Regions from separate parts of the Nocardia implantans genome, predicted to be linked through region 1. Evidence: riboswitches for the same ligand, from Rfam matches in the RefSeq annotation. Region 1 holds a riboswitch; the other holds the start of a gene.

The links. Region 1 has a riboswitch for thiamine pyrophosphate ahead of thiC (phosphomethylpyrimidine synthase ThiC). Riboswitches for the same ligand answer to the same signal wherever they lie in the genome.
Region 2: it holds a riboswitch for thiamine pyrophosphate, as region 1 does, so the genes downstream of both, U3653_RS30370 (purine-cytosine permease family protein) here and thiC (phosphomethylpyrimidine synthase ThiC) in region 1, are expected to answer to the same signal.

Annotation. Positions count from the first base shown of each region.
Region 1 is NZ_JAYKYQ010000001.1:32,892-40,589, reverse strand. Features, by position in the region: gene U3653_RS00200 (VOC family protein) at 1-44, shown strand, start outside; gene U3653_RS00195 (nitroreductase/quinone reductase family protein) at 135-620, opposite strand; gene thiC (phosphomethylpyrimidine synthase ThiC) at 936-2,588, opposite strand; TPP riboswitch at 2,578-2,700, opposite strand; gene U3653_RS00185 (hypothetical protein) at 2,887-3,333, opposite strand; gene fahA (fumarylacetoacetase) at 3,688-4,866, opposite strand; gene U3653_RS00175 (homogentisate 1,2-dioxygenase) at 4,863-6,059, opposite strand; gene U3653_RS00170 (TetR/AcrR family transcriptional regulator) at 6,125-6,751, opposite strand; gene U3653_RS00165 (exodeoxyribonuclease III) at 6,823-7,653, opposite strand; gene U3653_RS00160 (N-acetylglutamate synthase, CG3035 family) at 7,685-7,698, opposite strand, start outside.
Region 2 is NZ_JAYKYQ010000017.1:97,849-105,546, forward strand. Features, by position in the region: gene U3653_RS30355 (alpha/beta fold hydrolase) at 34-1,479, opposite strand; gene U3653_RS30360 (SLOG cluster 4 domain-containing protein) at 1,727-2,221, opposite strand; gene U3653_RS30365 (DUF72 domain-containing protein) at 2,218-3,060, opposite strand; gene U3653_RS30370 (purine-cytosine permease family protein) at 3,082-4,443, opposite strand; TPP riboswitch at 4,439-4,554, opposite strand; gene U3653_RS30375 (hypothetical protein) at 4,723-5,118, opposite strand; gene U3653_RS30380 (cytochrome P450) at 5,592-6,848, shown strand; gene U3653_RS30385 (styrene monooxygenase/indole monooxygenase family protein) at 6,861-7,698, opposite strand, start outside.

The DNA of each region.
Region 1 (7,698 bases):
TGCGCGATCCGGAGGGGACGCTGATCGAACTTCAGTCTTACTGAGTACGGCGGTCGGCGGCATCTGCGACCCGTCGACTCAGGCGGAGCGGCTCGCCTCCATGGACGGTTGCCTGCGCGGTCGCCAGCGTCGAGCTAGCCTGCGGGTTCGATCCGGAAGACCGGGTATTGGTCGGCGATCCGCGCGAACTCGTCGAGCGGGGCGGTGCGGTCGATCGGGAAGTGTGGGCGGGCTCCGGGGGCGACGGCGAGGTAGCTGCGCAGGATCGGCGCCCGTTCCCCCACCTCCACCTCGGTCAGGTGTACCGCTTCGCGGCCGCGCCGGTGCAGGAACGCCCGGCCGTGCGCCGCGTAGACGTTGCGCACCCACCCCGCGTCCCGGCCCAGCATCGACACCAGGTAACGCCGACCCTCGTACTCGGCGACCACGATCGGCAACTTCACCGGGCGCCCGCTGCGCCGACCGGCCACTTCGAGCGTCATGGCATAGCCGGGGGACAGCACACCCGCCGAATACATCCATTCCGAAGCCCGGTTCAGCACCCGGGCGAACATCCCCGGACGGTTGCCCCGATACATCCCGCGTTTCGCCGCGAACAGCAGATCTCGCACGCTGTCCATACACCCACCTACCTCGTATGCGCCCCCGGCACCGCAAACAGTACTGATCGCCTGCCGCCACCGCGCGCTTCCACTCCGACACCGATCCCATACCACAGCAAGACATTTGACCTACCAACGCCGCTGTGACACCTTCTGGCCTCGGCCCGCGCCAGACGACGGTTGTTCGGTCGTGATCGACCGCCTGTGCGTCAGGCCCCGTAGCGGCAGGCTCGACCGCCGAGTGCAGCCGGCGGCCACGAGCAGCCCCGCGGTGAACCGGCGTCAGCACCGTCCCGCCGCATCGTCGGGATGCGGCGGGACGGCGCCGGGTCGTCACGAGACCACGGGCAGATAGACCGCGTTGCCGCGGCTGGCGAACTCGGCGGACTTCTCCGCCATGCCCGCCTCCAGCGCCTCGGCCTCGTTCAAACCCTGCCGTTCGGCGTACTCGCGGACGTCGGCCGAGATTCGCATCGAGCAGAACTTGGGGCCGCACATGGAGCAGAAGTGCGCGGTCTTCGCGGGTTCGGCGGGCAGCGTCTCGTCGTGGTACTCGCGGGCGGTGTCCGGGTCGAGGGACAGCGCGAACTGGTCGCGCCAGCGGAATTCGAAGCGCGCCTGCGACAGCGCGTCGTCGCGCTGCTGGGCGTGCGGATGGCCCTTGGCCAGGTCGGCGGCGTGCGCGGCGATCTTGTAGCTGATCACGCCGACCTTCACGTCGTCGCGGTTGGGCAGGCCGAGGTGTTCCTTCGGGGTGACGTAGCAGAGCATGGCGGTGCCCGCCTGCGCGATGATGGCAGCGCCGATGGCCGAGGTGATGTGGTCGTAGGCCGGTGCGATGTCGGTGGCGAGCGGGCCGAGGGTGTAGAACGGCGCCTCCTCACACAGCTCCTCTTCCAGCCGCACGTTTTCCACGATCTTGTGCATCGGCACGTGCCCCGGACCCTCGATCATCACCTGCACGCCATGCGATTTGGCGATCTTGGTCAGCTCGCCGAGCGTGCGCAGTTCGGCGAACTGCGCCTCGTCGTTGGCGTCGGCGATGGAGCCGGGCCGCAGGCCGTCACCGAGGGAGAAGGTGACGTCGTAGCGGGCCAGGATCTCGCAGAGTTCCTCGAAGTGCGTGTACAGGAACGATTCCTGATGATGCGCCAGGCACCAAGCCGCCATGATCGACCCGCCGCGCGAGACGATGCCGGTCACCCGCTTGGCGGTCAGGGGGATGTAGCGCAGCAGCACGCCCGCGTGCACGGTCATGTAGTCCACGCCCTGCTCGCACTGCTCGATCACGGTGTCCCGGTAGATCTCCCAGGTCAGCGCGGTCGGATCGCCGTTCACCTTCTCCAGCGCCTGGTAGATCGGCACGGTGCCGACCGGGACGGGGGAGTTGCGCAGAATCCACTCGCGGGTCTCGTGGATGTTCTTGCCGGTGGACAGGTCCATGATGGTGTCCGCGCCCCAGCGGGTGGCCCACACCATCTTCTCCACCTCCTCGGCGATCGAGGAGGACACGGCCGAGTTGCCGATGTTCGCGTTGATCTTCACCAGGAACTTCTTGCCGATGATGGTCGGCTCGAGCTCCGGATGCTTGTGGTTGGCCGGGATCACCGCGCGGCCAGCGGCGACCTCGTCGCGCACCAGCTCCGGCGCGACGCCTTCGCGCGCGGCGATGAAGCGCATCTCCGGCGTGACGATGCCCTCGCGGGCCCACGCGAGCTGGGTGCGCGGACCTTTCCCCTCGGGCTTGGTCCACGTGTCGCGCAGTTTCGGTAGACCGCCTTCGAGGTCGATCGTCGCGGACTCGTCGGTGTACGGGCCGGACGTGTCGTAGACGTCGAAGTGCTCGCCATTGGTCAGATTGATCCGGCGCACCGGAATGCGCAGGTCATCGACCTCGAGATAGTGCTTGACGCTGCCCTCGATGGGGCCGGTGGTGACGCTGTCGACGGGTGCGGATCCACCGTCGGACGCAGCGGCGCGTGCCATTCTTCCTCCCTACGCCGGCATTACCCGGTCAGGTTCATACGGTCGACGGCCCTGACGCCTCTCGGCTAGCCGTCCTCTCAGCCCGCTGGTGCGAGCCCCCGTTGGTGTGTGAAATTTCCCCGCCCGACCATACCCGGACCGCACGGGCGCGCGCCCGGCGATTCGGCGCGATCGGGCGAACTTCCAGGCAGGGGTGTCCGCACTCGCACGGGTCGGGTGGGAATCGAGTGCGCCAGGACCGGGTATCGAGTTCGCGCGCCGAGCGAGCGAGTCCGGTTGCCGGGAATCCTGGCCGCGATCAGGACTTCTCGGCGCTCTCCGGCTTGGCCGAATGGCCCGGTGCGCCGTGGGTGCGGCGGGCTTCTTTCATCTCGGCTTCGTAGACGTGGCGGCGGCCCTCCAGCAGTTCGTCCCTGGCGGCCCGCTCGATGTCGCGGAACAGACCGTAGTAGCCGTCCTCGTATTCCTCGACGATCTGGAAGGTCCAGCGCCCGGCCAGCACGTTGCGGCCGATCAACTCGGTGGAGATCCGGTCGGCGATGTGATCGTGCCCTGCTTCGCGGAACAGTTCCACCGCCGTGTCCAGCGCCAGATCCGCCCCGCCGGTCAGCTGGTGGAAGGCGTACAGATGGCCGCGGGCACGCTCGATGGTCTCCAGCGCCTCGGAGAGTTTGCCGGTGGCGGCGACCGTGTTGTCGTCCACGCCGGTGGGGCGGCAGTGCGCTGTATCCGGGCGATCGTTCATGACCTCGCTCCTTGTCCGGAGGGTGGGTGCGGCCGTGAACTCCGCGATCCGGCGGCGGAGATCGAGGCGCTCGGGTAGCGGCGTACCCGCGCGACGCCGTTCTCAAGCATCGAGTGCCCGTCCGAGGCAACCTCGGGCGAAGGCCGATCGACCGGCCACAAAGGGAAGTCGGGCACGCCATCGCCGCCCTGCCGACGGCGTTTGCCGGACGGCAGTCCGCCCGTTTCGTAAGCGGGCGTTCGACAGATCGGCCGAAGAAGTCGATCGCGGCATCAGCTCCGCATCGCGCAGCACATCCGCCATGGTGTACCGGGCGGGTCGCGCCCCTGGCACGCCGCCGAGTGCCGGCCGTGTTCAGTGCGGGTGTGCCGGAAGGATACGGCCGGTGACCTCGCCCAACCCGATCCTGGCCGCGTGCGGGCCCGGAGCCGACGCGGTGATGGTCACCTCGTCGCCGTCCTCCAGGAAGGTACGTTGCCGATCGTTCACCGATACCGGCCTGCTGCCGCCCCAGGACAACTCGATGAACGAGCCGCGTTGATCCGGTTCGGGGCCGGAGATGGTGCCGGAGGCGTACAGATCGCCGGTGCGCGTCGATGCGCCGTTCGCCGTGAGATGAGCCAGCATCTGCGCCGGTGACCAGTACATCCGGGAGTAGGGCGGATAGGTGACCGGTTGTCCGTTCCAGGCCACGGTGAGGTCGATGTCCAGGCCCCAGTGCTCGGCGCCGTGCAGGTAGGGCAGCGGCGCGGGTGACTGCTCGGGCAGCGGTATGCGGGCGGACTCCAGGGCCGCCAGCGGCGTGATCCACGGCGAGATCGACGTCGCGAACGACTTGCCGAGGAACGGGCCCAGCGGCTGGTACTCCCAGGCCTGGATGTCGCGGGCCGACCAATCGTTGACCAGCGCGACGCCGAACACCCGCTCGGCGAACTCGTCGATCGGGACCGGCACGCCGAGCCGCGAGCCGACGCCGATCACGAAACCGAGCTCGGCCTCGATGTCCAGCCGCCGCGACGGGCCGAAAACCGGTGCGCCGGAATCGGTCTTGCGCTGCCCGTACGGCCGTGCGATCGCGGTGCCCGACACCACCACGGTGCCGGCCCGCCCGTGATAGCCCACCGGCAGGTGCCGCCAGTTCGGCAGCAGCGGGTCGCCGTCCGGCCGGAACAGGCGGCCGAGGTTCGTCGCGTGGTCGATGCTGGCGTAGAAGTCCACGTAATCGCCGATGCGCACGGGCAGCCGCAACACCACGTCGGCCAGGCGGTGCACCGCGGCGTCGTCCAGCTCGCCGTCGACCGCCTCGCGAATCCGGTCGCGCACCGTGCGCCAACGGGCAGGTCCCTGCGCCAGGAAGGCGTTCAGGCTCGGCTCGGCGAAAACCGGATCATCCAGCAGCACAGCCAGATCGATGACATGGTCACCGAGCCGCACCCCCACGCGGGGGCCCGCTCCGGTCGTCGCGAAGACCCCGTACGGCAGATTGTCCGGACCGAACAGCGACGCCGGCGCTACCTCGACCCTGGTCCTCACGCGGGGCCCCGGCCCGACCAGGTCCACGCATAGGTCGGGTCTTCGCAGGCCAGCGCCCCTTCGCCGAGTTCGAGCGGGCGGAACGTGTCCACCATGACGGCCAGCTCGTCGAAATACTCGATGCCGATGCTGTTCTCGTAGGCCCCGGGCTGCGGACCGTGGGCATAGCCGCCGGGGTGCACCGACACCGAGCCCTGCGTGATCCCGGAGCCTTTGCGCGCTTCGTAATTGCCGCCGCAATAGAACATGACCTCGTCGGAATCGACGTTGGAGTGGTAGTACGGCACGGGAATCGACAGTGGGTGGTAATCCACCTTGCGCGGAACGAAATTGCAGATCACGAAGTTGCCGCCCTCGAAAGCCTGATGGACGGGCGGCGGCTGGTGGATGCGGCCGGTGATCGGTTCGAAGTCGGCGATATCGAAAGTCCAGGGGTACAGGCAGCCGTCCCAGCCCACCACGTCGAACGGGTGGGTGGCGTAGACCATCCTGGTGCCGACGACCTGTCCGCCGGGACGATGTTTGACCAGCACTTCCACCTCGGTGCCGGTCGCGGTGATGGTCTCGGCCGGGCCGTGCAGGTCGCGCTCGCAGTACGGGGCGTTTTCCAGCAGCTGGCCGAATTTCGACAGATAGCGCTTCGGTGGCGTGATGTGACCGGTCGCCTCGATCACGTACGCCCGCAACGGTTCCGGACCGGTGGGCCGCCAGCGGTGCGTCGTGGCGCGCGGGATGAGCACCTGATCGCCCTGCCGCGCGGGCAACGCGCCGAACACGGTCTCCACCACCGCCGCGCCGGCCTCCACGTACACCAGTTCGTCGCCGATCGCGTTGCGGTACAGCGGCGAGCCGCCCTTCGCGACGACGTAGGAGATGCGCACGTCCGCGTTGGCGAGCAGCAGGCGGCGCCCGGTCACCGCATCGGTCTCCGCCGGGGTGTCGCCGGGGAACAGCGTGTGCAGGCGCAGATGGCGGTGACGCAGCGGATGGTTCGGCGTGGTCCGCTGATCGGGCAGCTCCCAGACCGTCGAATCGACCAGTGCCGGCGGCAGGCCGCGGTGATAGAGCAGGGAGGAGTCGCCGGAGAAGCCCTCCTCGCCCATCAGCTCTTCGTAGTAGAGCCGGCCCTGCTCGTCACGATGCTGGGTGTGCCGCTTCGGCGGTACCGTACCCACTTGCCGATAGAACGCCATGACCGTTCCTCCGCCAGCCGGTGGTCGGACAGTTGATCACCATCGTAGTGCGGCCGACGCGTCTATCAGGCGTTTCGCAGGGCGCGGTAGACCGAGGCCCCGACGAACGCGCCGAGGTCGGCCGGTGTCCAGCCGTCCTGGTCGGCGAGCAGCGCGCGCACCGCCCCTTCCCCCGCCGACACCCACTGCTCCACCAGCACGGGCAACTTGCGTTCGGCGTCCACCGTGCCCCACGCGCGCAGCGTGGGGCGCAGGAGTTTGGTGCAGCGCTCGATGACGAGCGCGCGGCCGCGCCCGAACGACTTCGCGACGGCGGGGTCGGGATTGCCGTAGACCAGCCGCCAGGCGTCGGGCCGGGTCGCCGCCTTCGTCAGCAGTGCGCGAAACCCCTGGACGAACACGGTCTCGTCGGCGTCCACATCGCGTGGCTTCACCACCTCGAGCACGCCGCTGACCAGATAGCCCTCCTCGCGCTGGATCAACGCCTCGATCAGCTCGACGCGATCGGCGAAGCAGGCGTAGACCACCGGCCTGGTCACGTTCATCCGTTCCGCGATCGCGGCCATGGTGACCGCGGCGATGCCGTCCTCGACGGCGATGGCGAGCGCGGTGTCGAGCACCTGCGGGCGGCGGCGTTCCGGGCCGAGGTGCTGCGCCCGCTGCCGTTGCCCCACGGACGCGTCGCTGTTCATGCCGCCCAACCTGCCGCCGGTGGTCCGGTTGCCGCTGCTGCGGCGGGGGAAGGGCGGCTGTGCCGGGCGGGTCACGCGGACCCGGGTTCGTCGGCGAACTCGGCGATCACCGGGGCGTGGTCGCTGGCGCCCTTGCCCTTTCGCGCCTCACGATCGACCATCGCGTCCCTCACGGTGGCGGCGAGCGCGGGGGAGGCGAGGATGAAATCGATGCGCATGCCCTCTTTGCGCGGGAAGCGCAGCTGCGTGTAGTCCCAGTAGGTGTAGACGCCCGGTCCGGGCGCGAACGGACGCATGACATCCGCGAACCCGGCGTCCACGACGGCCTGGAAGGCGTCGCGCTCCGGCTGCGAGGTGTGCGTCTTCTCGGCGAAGTACTCCACGGACCACACATCGTCGTCGGTCGGCGCGATGTTCCAGTCGCCCACCAGGGCGATCTTGGCCTGCGGGTCCTCGGCCAGCCAGCGCGCGCCGTTGTCGCGCAGCGCGGCAAGCCATTCCAGCTTGTACGTGTAATGCGGATCGCCCAGCGTTCGCCCATTGGGCACGTACAGGCTCCACACCCGCACGCCGCCGCAGGTGGCCCCGATCGCCCTCGACTCGACCACCGGCGTGCTGATCAGCGACTCACCCGCGTCTTTGTCGAAGCCGGGCTGGCCGGGGAAGGCGAACTCGACGTCGGAGAGGCCGACGCGGGAGACGATCGCCACCCCGTTCCACTGGTTGATCCCCAGGTGGGCGACTTCGTAGCCGAGTTCGTCGAAGCGCTCGAAGGGGAACTGGTCGTCGCGGCACTTGGTCTCCTGGATGGCGAGCACGTCGATGTCCTGGCGGTCGAGCCAGTCCGCGACGCGGTCGAGCCGGGAGCGGATGGAGTTGACGTTCCAGGTGGCGAGACGCACTGCGGCCTTCCTTCGGGGTGTCAGATCTGTTCTACCGCAGGCCGC
Region 2 (7,698 bases), on a different contig from region 1:
CCGCTCGGTGGCAGGGTGTCGCCGTGTCCTCGGTCAGGATCCGGCACCGGTTCCCTCGCGGGTCAGCACGCGGTCGAGTTGTGTGGCGAACTCGTCTGCGGCGGTGCGGTAGCCGATGTGGTCGCCAGCGAACTCGACGAGGTCGAGGCCGAGTTCCTTTGCGAGTGCGGCGTTCGGGAAGCCGGGGAAGGTGTCTCTCGACTCGCGTCCGACGCCGAGTACCAGGCGGTCGGACGCCGCGCGCAACGCCGTCGGATCCGGGGTGTACCGGGGATATTGCCGAAGCTCGTGTTCCAGCCAGAACAGCAGGTTCTGCTGGATCCTGGTCACCATCGCGGCGGCTTCCGGCGGCAACTGGTCGACCGGGGGAGGCGGCGTGGACCGCATGCCGATGCCGGCCGCGAACGCCGCCATGGCGGCGGCCGTGCCCTCGGTCCTGCTCTGTTCGTGGATGCCGTCCAGGAAGGTCAGCCACTTCTCGCTGTCGGGCAGCAGCGTGGCCAGCGGTGGTTCGTGGGCGACGAGCGTGCGCACCAGTTCCGGCCGGGCGCGCAACAATTCGAGCGCGACGATCGCTCCGGAACTGCTGCCGAGTACATGGGCGGGCCGGTCGGTGAGGTGTGTGAGCAGCGCGGCGGCGTCCGCGCCGTCGGTGACGATGCGATCGTGCGGCGGCCCGTCGAGGGGGCTGCGGCTGAAGCCGCGCCGGTCGTAGGCGACCACGGTGTAGCGGTCGGCGAGTCGTTCGGCGACGGCGTCGAAGCCTCCGGCGTCGCCGTTGCCGCCCGGAATGAGCAGCAACAGCGGGCCGGTGCCGCGGATCTCGTAGTAGAGGGTCGCACCGGGCACGGCGAGAGTGTGCTGGGTCGGTACATCCATGGGAAACGCTCCTGAGAGATGAGTCAACTGGCGCAACGCTTCCCGGATGACCGGTAGCGCGGGAACGGGGGGATCGGCCTCGACCCATCGGTCGATGGCCACGTACAGCGCTGCCGTGACCGCCCCGGCCATGATTCGAGGGAACATGTCGGCATCGTTCGCGCGGCCGGTGCGCTCGGCGATGGCCTCGGCCAGCGCGCCTTCGATCACCGCCTGTGATCTGCGGTATTCGCCCTGCAACGACGGTGCGCGGGTGATCAGGCGAACGCCGGCGGTCCAAGCGGAATCGGGTGGTTCGGTGTCGCGGAACTCCGCCAGCACGGCGTGGATCACCGCTGGCCACAGCGGTTCGGCGGCCGGTCGGGCGCGCAGGTCGTCCGCGATCCGGCGGGCCCGGTCCACCGCCACCGAGCAGACGGCCTCGTACTTGCTGGCGAAGTAGTTGTTGAACGTGCGCGCGGAGACTCCGGCCGCCGCGGCGATGTCCTCGACGAGAACGTTGTCCAGCCCGCGCTCTACGGCCAGTCGCAGCGCCGCGAAACCGAGCGCCTCGCGGGTGGCGAGCTTCTTGCGCTCGCGCAGGCCCAGGACGAATGCCACACGTCCACCGTAGCGAAACTTGCGTGACGCGCAAGATTGCGTGATCGGAAAGAATTGGGGGAGGGCGGATTCGGTAGCTGGGCAACCCGGACCGGCCGTGGCAGTGTCGAATTCGCTGGAGACAGCGAATCTTGCGCGGATCTATGGCGTAGTACGGGCGAGCCGAATTTCGCCTGGGTGCACTGGCGGTGCTCGGCGATGACCGGTCGCCGACAGTTGTCTGTCCGCCCCGGATCGATCGGCGGTCTCAGGCCGGTTCGCAACCGATCCCGTCCAGCGCCCGGCGCACCGCATCGGCCGGGTCGGCCGTGTTCACCGTCGCCGCCATCGGCCGTCCGTGCGCGTCGCGGATCTGCCAGCCGCCCAGCGCGACAACCGGAATGCCGCCGCGCCGGCGGGCCAGTGCGACCTCCGAGAGCGTGCCCCACGAGCCGCCGATGACGATCACCGCGTCCGCCGACTCGATCAGGATGGCGTTGCGCGCCTCGCCCATGTTCGTGAACAGCACCGCGGACAGGCCGGGACACACCGCGGCGCGGTCGGTGTCCGGCCGCACGCCGATCACCAGCCCACCGGCCTCGGCGGCGCCGGCGGCGACCGCGGCCATCACCCCGGACCCGCCGCCGCACAGGACGGTGACTCCCGCCCGCGCCAAGAGCCCGCCGACCGCACGCGCCCACTCCGCTTCCTGCGGTGTGCACTCCCTCGGCCCGCAGACCGCGACCTGCCGCGCCGGCGTCACTGTCCCGATCCCGCCGGCCGTGGCGACACGACCGACGCCAAGCGTTCCCGCAACGCTATGGCGTCGCGCGGCGCCCGCACTTTCGCGTCGTTGTCGAAATAGGTGTAGACGTCCAGCGTTCCGGCCCACGCGCGGATCTTCTCCGCCCACATCTCCAGACCCTCGTCGGTGTATCCGCTGACGTAGAGCTCGTCGTGGCCGTGCAACCGGATGTAGACGAAGTCGGCGGTGACCTCTTCCAGCAGCGGATACTTGCCCGCCGCGTCGGCGACGACGAGGGCTACGTTGTGGCGGCCGAGCAGATCGGTGAACGCCGGGGTCACAAAGCTTTCGTGCCGGATCTCCATGGCATGCCGGATCGGCCGGTCGGCGTCGGTGCTGGTGTACGGGGGGTCGACGCGGTGATCGTGCCGCCGCGCGATCTCCGCGGCCTGCTCGGTGCCGCGCGGCAGCCGGGACAAGAAGTCGTCCAGCACGTCGGCGTCGAAACGGAACGTCGGCGGCAGCTGCCACAGGATCGGGCCCAGCTTGGGTCCGAGCGCCAGCGGGCCCGATGCCAGGAAGTTGGCCAGCAGGTCGTCACCGTCGCGCAACCGCTTCATGTGCGTGATGAATCTGCTGCCCTTCACCGCGAAGAGGAAATCGTCCGGCGTCTGCTCGGCCCACTTCTGGTAACTCGACGGGCGTTGCAGCGAGTAGAACGAGCCGTTGATCTCCACACTGTCGAGCTGTTCGGACAAATAGGTCAGCTCGCGCTTGTGCGGCAAACCCTCCGGGTAGAACGTCCCGCGCCAGGGCGGGTAGACCCAGCCCGACGTGCCTATCCTGATCCGGCCCATCTCTCCATGGTGGCAAACGCGCTACGCCGATGGCGTCCTCGCCGCCTTGCCGACCAACCAGGCCACCGCCAGCGCCGCCAGGAACGACAGCAGCGATGCGCTCATCCACGCCTGCGGGGTGACATGCAGGGCCTGCCGGACGCGCTCCCAGAATTCGGTCCACACTCCGGCATCACCCGGATTGATCAGTTGATATACCGCGAACCCGGCCAGCCAGGCGAGCACCATGCCCCATCGCGCGGGCGCGTCCGGCGCGGTGTTCCATGCGCGGTGGGCACGCAGGAAGAAATCGGCGACCAGCACGCCGAGCAGAGGCACGAACACCGAACCGATGAGTCCGAGGAATCCGAAATAGTTCGTCATGTCCATCCACAGGGCCGACACCGTGATCAGCGCGCCGAGGCCGATCGAGAGCACTCTGCGGTCGACGCGCGGCGCGAGATTCTGGATCGACACGGCGGTGGAGTACACATTGGCGAAGGACTGGTCCGCCTCCCGCAGCACAAAGACGAAGAAGAACAGCGCGCCGAGGCTCACCTGCAGAAACGGTGCGTACGGCCCGCCTTCGCCGGTCGCCAGCGCCAGCGCGAACAGGCCGAGGACGTAGGCGACGATCTGGGTGAGCCCGTACGCGCCGCTGGCCGCGCCGAACGCGGACCGGCCGGTGCGGGCGTGCCGCGTGTAGTCGGCGGCGACCGGCACCCACGAGATCGAGACGGCCAGCGCGGCGTCGGTGGCGACCCAGAACAGGTTCCAATCGACGCCGAACGGCCCGCTTCCACTCGGGCCGGGGTTCGCCCGCAGATCCGGCAGACCGGCGCGGAAGAACTGCGCGTAGAACCAGATCAGGGCGATCACGACACCGGCGGTCACGAACCTGCGCAGCAGACGGACCGAGCCGAGCGGCCAGATCGTCAGGACGGTCGTGAGCGCGCCCGCGACCACGACGTAGAGCCAGCGCGGACCGCCGCCGAACAGTTCCCCGGCCGCGTCGCCGATGACGATCAGCTCGAAGGTCCCCCAGCCGATCAATTGCGCGATGTTGAGCACGGTGGGCAGGTAACTGAGTCGCGCGCCGAACAGTCCGCGCAGCAGCACCATCGCGGGTTGCCCGGTGCGTGCGCCGGTGAGCGCCGCCGCGCCGAGCATCAGTCCACCCACCAGGGTGCCGAGGACGGTCGCCAGGATGCCCGCCGCGATCGAGATCCGCGCCGCGCCCGCGGAGTCCGGCGCGAGCACGGTGTACGCGCCGGAGAACGCGATGAGGCTGACGCCGAGATTGGCCCAGAACGCACTCTGGTCCCAGAACGAAAGCACCTTCGGGGCGGGCTGATCGAGGGTCAGCGGGGCTTCGCGCGGCGCGCTCGTACGGGTCGACGACATGACGGAAACGCTCTCCCTACGCCGGCATTACCCGGACAGGTTCATGCGGTCGGCGGCGCGTGCGGTCCGCCCTCTCAGCCCGGCCGTGCCCGAGCTCCCGCGGTGAAGTGATTCCGGCGAATAGTACACCCGCGCCAGTTTTCGGGAGCCGGGGACGAGGTCCGGACGCCGAAGGGCCTCGAAGTGATGAGCGGTGCGGCACCCACCGCGCCGGCCCGCTTCCGGGGCATCGCCGACACGCACTGGCCGCACCGGCGCCGCGGTGGCCGCCCGCGCGGTTCAGCCCATGAGGAACGAGGCGGCGAACCACGCCAGCAGGACCAGCACCGCGCCGACCAACGCGCCAGGGAACATCGCGCGCCCCTGCCGGGCCGCCAGCAGCGACAGCAACGCGCCCACAGCGAAGCCGACGATCCCGCCGCCCACCATGATCCAGACGCCCGCGCTGGTATCGACCCGGCATTCCGGCTTGGACTCGCAGATGCCGCCCGCCATCAGGAACCACGGCGCCAGGACCGTCGACATCGCAGCCAGCGTCGCGGGCAGGAACCACAACAGCGCGCTCACGACGAGATCCGCGGTGCGCGGCGGCTCGACGGCGGGGGTCTCGGGTTCGCGCGTCGGATAGCCGGAGGGGGTCGTGCCGTGGGACACCTGGTTGAGGTAACCGTGCATCGTGTCTCGCTATCGCTTGTCGGGGGAGTCGGCCGGGCCGATGGAAGTTATACACCAGCCACGTGCACGTCGAAGTGCTTGTCTCCCCGCAGGATGCGGGCGAACGGCGTGCCTGCCGTCCCGGATCGGATGCGTCCGTCGATCCTTCCGCCGGTAGCGAATACGGAGCGTCACTGCGGGATTCGCGCGCGCCCGGTGTCGCCGGGGCGCGGCTGTCGGGGATCGTGGCCGGTCCGCAGCGGTGAGTCGTCCGCGATTTCGTTGCCGTGCGGAGGGGGCGGTCGCATCACCGCAGGTCGCGCGTCATTACCGATGCCCGTGAGCTACCTACGCGACGATCCTGTGTGTCGATCCGCTGCGCGGTCGGGACGATGCGTCGCAGTGGTGCGCCGTATGGGCCGAGCGCCGTCGCGACGATCCGCGCCGAGTGCGCCCGCGCTCGGTGCGAACGCTCCTACCGTGAGAGTGACGCGTTGACCACACCCCGAGACTTCGACCGCACCGCGGACGCCCCTGGCGCGCATCATGGTTCGCCCATCGACCACGACGTCGAGCGCGTATCGCTGTATTCCCCGGAGTTCGCGGCCGATCCGCATCGCTCCTACCGCGACATGCGCGCCCGCTACGGCTCGATGGCGCCGGTCGAACTGGCGCCGGGCGTGCCCGCGACGTTGGTGCTCAGCTATCACACGGCGGTGCGAATCATGCACGACCCGGCGCACTTTCCCGCCGACCCGCGCACCTGGCAGGCGAACGTGACCGCCGACTGCCCGGTGTTGCCGGTGCTGGAGTGGCGTCCCAACGCCATGCGCAGCACGGGGGAGGAACACGCGCGCTACCGCCAGGCGAACACCGCGAGCATCGACGCCGTCGACCTGCACGCCTTACACGAGACGGTGGAGCGGATCGCTGTGCCGCTGATCAACACCTTCTGCGCGACGGGCAGCGCCGATCTGGTATCGCAGTACGCTCTACCGCTGGCCTTCGAGGCGATCAACGCCATGCTGGGCTGCCCGCCGGAGATCGGGAAGGAAGTCGCCGCCGCTACCCGCGCCGTGTTCGACGGAGTGGACGCGGAGGAGGGCAACCGCCTGCTCGTCACCGCGCTGCTGCGGCTGCTCGAGCACAAGCGCGCCGAACCGGGCCTGGACATCACGACGCGGCTGCTGCGGCATCCGGCAGGCTTGGACGACACGGAGGTGATCCACCAGCTCGTCGTGCTCTACGGGGCGGGGATCGAACCGCTGCAGAATCTGATCATCAACACCCTGGTGCTGATCCTCACCGACGACCGGTTCGGCGGCGATGTCCTTGGCGGGAGCCTGTCGACCCGAGACGCGCTCGACGAGGTGTTGTTCACCGATCCGCCGATGGCGAATTTCTCGGTCACCTATCCGCGCCAGCCGATCCTGATCGACGATGTCTGGCTGCCTGCCCATCAGCCGGTCGTGATCAGTTTCGCGGCCTGCAACAACGATCCGGCGATCAGCGGGCACGACCACAGCGGCAACCGATCGCATCTGGCGTGGGGCGCCGGACCGCACGCGTGTCCGGCCCGCAGCGCGGCCTACCTGATCGGCCAGGACGCGGTCGACCAGTTGCTGGACGCGCTGCCGGAACTGCGGCCCGCCGTGCCGGTGCGCGAATTGGCCTGGCGGCCAGGACCTTTCCACCGCGCTCTGACCGCGCTGCCGGTCACTTTTCCCGCGACACCGCCCTGGCGGCCCTAAGCGCGGAATCGGTCAGGACGGCGCGGTCGCCGCGAGCCGGGCGAGGTTCGCCGGCCGCGCGAAGGTGTTCGCGAAGGCGTCGGCCAGTGTCGTGTCGTGCTGGGCGGCCAGCATCATCTCGCGCATGGCGGGCGGCGGATCGAGCACCGTGGCCGTCCACCGCGCGGCGGGGTGGGCCACGGCCGTCAGCCACGGCGCGGCCGCCCACTCCATCCACGCGCGGTCGTAGGGGCCGTCGGGATCGTGCAGAATCGCCTCGCCGTAGCGGATCGCGCAGTGCACGGCGTTGTTGGCGCCCTGAGCGCCGCCCGGGTCCATCCGGCAGACGACGTCGCCTCCGCCCAGCACCGGCTTGCCCGACGGCAGGATGCCCACCGGACGGCGCATGACCGGAGTCACCGCGCCCACCAGCGTCGCCCCGGCATCGGTCGGCTCGGCATGCCGGTACCGTTCGGCGATCTCGGCGGGCAAGTGGGCGTTCAGCAGTTCCCTGGCGTGCGCCCAGCGTCGCGCGGGCGTGCCGTGCTGCTCGAACCCGTCCAGCGCACCGCCGGGCCGCGCCTCGAAAAGAAGCATCTCGCAGCGGCGTTCCTGCCCCGGCCGTCCGGTCAGGCCGGGATAGGAGATCACCTCACCGTGCTCGGGCAGCGCGGTGTAGGAACCGAGGCCCTCCGGGTCCGGCTCGACACCGTCGAGGTACAGCACCGCCAGCCGTCGCATCGGCGCGGCGTGCACCGGCCACGCCGCATCGGCCTCGAAACAGCCGGCCAGCTCACGACCCGCCCGGGTCACCACGGTCAGGTCGTGCTCGGCGGCGTGCTGGTCGAGTTCCGGTACCGAGAGTTCGGTG